DNA from 2 places in the Formosa undariae genome. Region 2 is predicted to be linked to the other one. Evidence: riboswitches for the same ligand, from Rfam matches in the RefSeq annotation. Region 2 holds a riboswitch; the other holds the start of a gene.
What was found. Region 2 has a riboswitch for S-adenosylmethionine ahead of ACFFVB_RS10145 (homocysteine S-methyltransferase family protein). Riboswitches for the same ligand answer to the same signal wherever they lie in the genome.

Region 1 (3,432 bases), on a different contig from region 2:
TTTGTCCAGGAATACTGGCGAGAACACCAATGCTTCCTATAAAAAGGACAATATAACCGTAGAAAAAAGGAAACTTGTTGGGGTTGACAAATGAGAATTTATTGGGAACTGACATGTTATTAATTAAGAATGATAAAAGTAAAGGTTTTAATTGAGTAGCTCATACGTATCCTTTATTTTTTTAACAACCAACACAGCACTCTCTAAACACCTTTAAGTTTATTATAAAACTACATATGTTATAAAATTTGTCTTTATACAGAACCCAACAATACTTTAAATATAGGTCGAAATCCTGATTACGGCAATAGTAAAACGGAATGCATCAATTCTAACTGAATGCATCCTGTATCTTGTATAATGTTATCGACAGAATGTTAATAATGTCATATTACAAATACAATCTTGGGTAGTTAATATGAAAGATTGAATTAAAAAAACAAAGTGAATGAATAAATTTCCAAAGTATATAGCAGCAGGTCTTTTAGGTACAGTAGCCATGACAATTATTATGGTAATCCTACCTAATTTAGGAATGCCTGAGATTTTCCCTTGGGAATTATTATCGGAAGCAATAGGCGTTTCGTTGGTGATTGGTTGGGTGGCGCATTTCATGGCCGGAATCCTTTTTGGTTTGGGATATGGATTTATATTTGCTCACAACATACACATTCGGAATCTCTGGTTTAAAGGAGTTGCATACGGTATTCTTGCTAACATTGTAGCATATTTAGGAATGTCTTTAATAACTACATCTTTCGAAATACTTTTATTAATCACGTTTGTCCCATATATTATATTGGGTGTAGTTATAGCGAAGATAATTGGAAAGAATAATCAACTCTATGGGTTTTAATTGACTGATAATTTGATTGTTAATAACTCAATATATAATACTAATTTCACATGATTAATTATGAAAAAAATAGATTTTAGCAACTTAAAAGCTGTATTTGTTAATTGTACTTTAAAGAAATCTCCATCGCTAAGTCATACCAGAAACCTTATGGATGTGTCTATTGATATTATGAAATCTGAAGGTGTTTCTGTTGAAACGATACGTTTAGCAGATTACGATATTCCGGCAGGTGTGCAACCAGATATGACCGTAGAAGGCTACGATTATGATGAATGGCCAGACATTTACAAAAAAATTATCGATGCGGATATACTCGTTATTGGAACACCGATTTGGTTGGGAGAGCGCTCTTCGGTAGCCTCTAAATTAATAGAACGTTTGTATGCTATGAGCGGGTATCAAAACGATAAAGGTCAATATGTATACTACGGAAAAGCTGGAGGATGTATCATTACAGGAAATGAAGACGGTGTAAAACATTGCGCGATGGGTATGTTGTACGCATTACAACATTTAGGATATAGCATTCCGCCACAATCAGATGCTGGTTGGATTGGATCCGTAGGTCCTGGACCTAGTTATGGGGATACCGAATGGAAAGGTGAAAGTATCGATCCGCCAGTAGGTCACGATTCTGAATTCACCAATCGAAATACGACCTTTATGAGCTATAACTTAATGCATTTAGCGAAAATGCTGAAAGCACAAGACGGCTATCCAGCTTACGGAAACTCTAGAGAAGCTTGGGACGATGGTACCCGATGGAACTTCTCTAATCCTGAATATAGATAGTATTTTAATAAATTAAAAAAGCTTTAATCTTGTCGGCGCGGACAGTATTAAAGCTTTTTTTATGTCTTGTCGTTTTTATAAATGGAAAGACGAACGAGGTCGTCTAGGATGCCGTATTATTCTTAGGATAACCGCATTGAATTTAAAATTAACTTTTTTTAAGAATTTCATATCAATTTATATACTACTTTTGCCGGCTTAAAATAATTATCAAGAATCTCCATAAAAAGAGATAGCAACCTGCATTAACGAGCAAGGTGCTAAATAGATATGCCAATTATTTGGAACAAATGTTAAATCATATTTCTTCTTATTTGCTACTATGCTCTTTTTAAAACGACTATAAGATGGCAAAAATCACCAAAAGAACACCAAAATTTTCAGCATTAATTCCGCTTTTCGCATTCGTATTAACGTTTCTAGGGGTCGGTATTTATCAAAACGATTTCTATGCATTACCCTCTCCTATTGCAGTAATAGGAGGTATTATTGTAGCTTTTTTAATGTTTCGACAATCAATCGATTCTAAAATAAAAACACTTTTAAAAGGATGTGGCGACGATAAAATTTTAACCATGTGTCTTATATATTTGCTGGCTGGAGCATTTGCTGCAGTGGCCGATGCCACAGGAAGTGTAGATGCCATTGTGAATTTGGGGTTAGACTATATTGCCATTCAATACATTTATGCAGGGGTCTTTATTATAGCTGGATTTTTATCGTTGTCTACAGGAACATCAGTTGGATCTATCGTTGCTTTAGCACCTATAGTAGTGAGTTTTGCAGATAAAAGTACTGCTGATTTAGCCATTTTATGTGGCGCGTTATTAGGCGGTAGTATGTTTGGCGATAACTTATCGGTAATTTCAGATACAACCATTGCTGCCACACAATCTTTAGGCTGCAAAATGAGCGATAAATTTAAGCAGAATATCAAACTAGCCATACCTGCAGCTGTAATTACACTTATTATTCTAATAGTCCAAGGTTTAGATCTTAAAGCAGAAGATACCGAATTGGTCGTTTACAACTATTCTATAATAAAAATACTACCTTATATTTTAATTATTTTACTGTCTATTTTAGGAGTAAATGTCTTTGTTACATTATTAATAGGAACACTTTCTACGGGGCTGATAGGTATAATTTATGGAGATTTTACACTTTTAGAGGCCACTAAAATTAGTTATGAAGGTTTTACCGACATGACCGAAATCTTCTTGTTATCCTTGTTAACTGGTGGACTTGCCGCTTTGGTAGAAAAGAACGGTGGTATCGATTATATATTAATCAATATTAAAAAATACATCAAGAATAAAAAGTCGGCACAATTCGGAATAGCAGCTTTGGTAAGTAGTATAAATATGGCCATTGCAAATAACACAGTATCTATTATTATTTCTGGACCGATTAGTAAAACAATTACCGATGAATACCAATTGGATCCAAAAGACACAGCTTCAACCTTAGATATTTTTGCCTGTATTACTCAAGGTTTATTACCTTATGGTGCACAAGTATTAATGATTTTAAGTTTTTCTAACGAAGGCATAAATTATATAGACTTGGTTAGTCATACTTGGTATTTACTATTTTTATTTGTCTGTACGGTAGTCTTTATTAGTCTAAAACCAGGTGTAAAACTGAAATAGATTAGTGCTGTAATGATGTGATTTTTATAAATTTAACATGTGCTTTAAGATCTGTTTTGCCTTCAAGTCAATATTATAAGTGATAGCGGTAAGAACTAAAAATAGCCTGTGTTACATTGTGCTCTAATA
Region 2 (3,432 bases):
AAATAATATCTTGTGGTGGAAACTTGACTTTATCGACCAAAATATCGTAAGAACGCTTACAGATATCGATTCTACGCTGATACGTATCGGCTTGTCCATCTTCATCGAACGCCATAACAACCATGGCTGCACCATAACGTTTCACCAATTTAGCATGATGAATAAACGCTTCTTCTCCTTCTTTTAAACTGATAGAATTTACTATCGATTTCCCTTGAACCACTTGAAGACCAGCTTCAATAATGTCCCATTTAGAACTATCGATCATGATAGGCACACGGGCAATATCTGGTTCTGATGCAATTAAATTCAAGAATTTCACCATGGCTTCTGCGCCATCTAACATGCCTTCGTCCATGTTCACATCGATGATTTGCGCACCACCTTCAACTTGATCGCGGGCAACATCTAAAGCTTCATCGAACTTCTCTTCTTTAATTAATCGTAAGAATTTTCTAGAACCGGTAACATTGGTTCGTTCTCCTACATTTATAAAATTACTTTCTGGAGTCACGATTAATGGCTCTAATCCAGAAAGGCTTAAATATTTAGGTTTGTTACTTTTTGACATGCTGTTTTTTCTTTTCAATTCTCAACTAAGCGTTTAAAACGGCCTGTCTAGGTTTATACTTTGTAGCTACATCTGCAATTAATTTAATATGCTCCGGCGTAGTACCACAACAACCACCAATAATATTAATAATATTTGCTTTTAAATAACTCTCTATAAGTTCTTGCATTTGCTCAGCAGATTGGTCGTATTCACCAAAGGCATTTGGCAGTCCTGCATTAGGATGCGCAGATGTATAAAAATCTGTTTCGTTAGATAAACGTTGTAGATAAGGCTGTAATTGGTCGGCTCCTAAAGCGCAATTAAATCCAACACTTAATAATGGAATATGAGAAATAGATAACAAAAACGCTTCTACAGTTTGACCAGATAATGTTCGTCCTGAAGCATCTGTAATCGTTCCAGAAACCATGATCGGAATTTTAATTCCGCGTTCTTCTTGTACTTGATCTATCGCAAATAAAGCTGCTTTTGCATTTAATGTATCGAAAATGGTTTCAACCAAAAGCATATCTACTCCACCATCTAACAAAGCTTCGGTTTGTTGGTGATAGGCTTTTCGCAACTCTTCGAAAGTTACTGCACGATATTCCGGACGATCTACATCTGGAGATAAACTCGCTGTACGGTTTGTTGGACCTATACTCCCAGCAACGAATCTTGGTTTATCAGGATTCTCTTTCGTCATTTCTTCAGCTACTTGTTTTGCAATTCTAGCCGATTCGAAATTAAGTTCGTAAACTAAATCTTCCATGTCGTAATCTGCCATAGCGATTGTAGTCCCAGAAAAGGTATTGGTTTCAACAATATCTGCTCCAGCTTCGAAATATTTACGATGAATATCTGCAATAGCTTTTGGTTGGGTTAACGACAATAAATCGTTATTTCCTTTTAAAGAAGACGGGTAATCTTTGAAGCGTTCACCTCTAAAATCTTCTTCAGAAAAATTATAACGTTGCAACATAGTACCCATAGCACCATCTAGCACTAAAATACGTTCTTGTATGGCTTGATAAATATTTGACATTTTTGATGTTTTATATCAGTATGTCATCAGGAAAGAAAGGGTTTTCTCTTGGGTTATCTGCCCCTTTGAAAATGGTTTCATTGAGTAGAATGTAGCACCTTCTTTAGTGTGGTAAAGGGTTGCTAAGGCTTCACCGGGTCTATCCCCTCTGCCTTTCGTGATAACGAATTATTATGTTTATGAACTAAGCTACAAATAAAAGTAATATATCTTTATTATCCGCATTTTTGCAGCAAATATTATGCTAATTCTCGAACAAAGTAGACGATAAATAACGATCTCCACGATCGCAAATTATAGCGACTACAACTCCAGAATCTAAAGTTTCTATAATTTTTAAGGCGCTTGCAACAGAACCACCACTACTCATACCCGCAAAAACGCCTTCTTCTTTGGCTAATCTTTGAGTCATGGTTTTAGCATCTTCTTCACTAACCTCAACCACTTGGTCGACTTTAGTTTTATCGAAAATCTCTGGCAAATACGCTTCTGGCCATTTACGAATACCAGGTATTTTAGCACCGTCTTTAGGCTGAGCTCCCACTATGGTAATATTCTTATTTTTCTCCTTTAAAAAGGTAGACATCCCCATAATAGTTCCTGTTGTACCCATTGCAGATACAAAATGGGTTATTTCGCCCTGCGTTGCATCCCAAATTTCCGGTCCAGTCGTTTTATAGTGTGCTTTCCAATTATCAGGATTTGAAAACTGATTAAGCATAAAATAACCTTTTTTATCACGCAATTCTATAGCTAAATCACGAGCACCTTCAATACCAACATCCTTAGAGGTTAATATTAATTCTGCTCCATAAGCACGCATAGATTTAATACGTTCTTCAGTAGAATTTTCAGGCATTACAAGCACCATATTAACACCTAATAAAGGTGCTATAAATGCTAATGCAATTCCGGTATTTCCACTAGTAGCTTCAACTAAAGTATCTCCCTTTTTAATATCACCACGTTTTAAAGCTTCGTTAATCATATTAAAAGCGGCTCTATCTTTTACGCTTCCACCTGGGTTATTACCTTCTAATTTCAGTAATAACTTAACATTAGGATTATTATGTAAATGCGTAGCCTCGACTAAAGGTGTATTTCCTATATAATCTAAAATACTTTCCGTTTTAATCATGCTTACGCGATCTAATGTTAAATTCTTTTTGATACGTTAAAATTGAACCTTGAGGCACTGAAACCGTAACGCAAACATTCGCTCCAATAATAGTATCTGCTCCTATAACGACATCGCCTCCTAAAATGGTTGCGTTGGCATAAATAATAACATTATCTTCTATCGTTGGATGACGTTTTGTAGCAGACAAGCTCTTTTTAACTTGAACACCTCCCAAGGTTACTCCTTGATAAATCTTCACGTTATTTTTAATAACCGAAGTTTCTCCAATTACAATTCCTGTCGCGTGATCTATAAAAAATGAATCTCCAATTTCTGCACCTGGATGAATATCTGTACCCGTAATGCCGTGAGCATATTCGCTCATCATTCTTGGAATAACAGGCACATTAAGGTTGGATAACTCGTGACTTAATCGATAAATAGCAATCGCATAAAAACCAGGATAAGCCAAGTACACTTCTTCTAAACTTTTGGCTGCAGGATCGTGTTGTTCGATCGCAATCGCGTCTAAATCTAAACGGCGTCTAATACTTGGTAAATTATATTTGAACGTTTCCCAAACTTGAAAAGCATTATCAATCTCTAGTTTTTTGCTCATTTCTATGAACAAATTTTCTAAATGCTGTAATTCTGTTACTGGCTCATCGTCGAACATTACATAAAACAAGTTTTTTGTAAATGTTGCAATGGAGT

Region 1: another riboswitch for S-adenosylmethionine. It lies ahead of ACFFVB_RS03535 (Na+/H+ antiporter NhaC family protein); the one in region 2 lies ahead of ACFFVB_RS10145 (homocysteine S-methyltransferase family protein).

The regions. Positions count from the first base shown of each region.
Region 1 is NZ_JBHMEZ010000003.1:23,356-26,787, reverse strand. It holds gene ACFFVB_RS03550 (MFS transporter) at 1-115, opposite strand, end outside; gene ACFFVB_RS03545 (DUF6789 family protein) at 449-856, shown strand; gene ACFFVB_RS03540 (flavodoxin family protein) at 917-1,651, shown strand; SAM-I-IV-variant riboswitch at 1,854-1,952, shown strand; gene ACFFVB_RS03535 (Na+/H+ antiporter NhaC family protein) at 1,999-3,303, shown strand.
Region 2 is NZ_JBHMEZ010000011.1:358,870-362,301, reverse strand. It holds gene metH (methionine synthase) at 1-571, opposite strand, end outside; gene ACFFVB_RS10145 (homocysteine S-methyltransferase family protein) at 597-1,598, opposite strand; SAM riboswitch class I at 1,649-1,765, opposite strand; gene cysM (cysteine synthase CysM) at 1,843-2,736, opposite strand; gene epsC (serine O-acetyltransferase EpsC) at 2,729-3,432, opposite strand, start outside.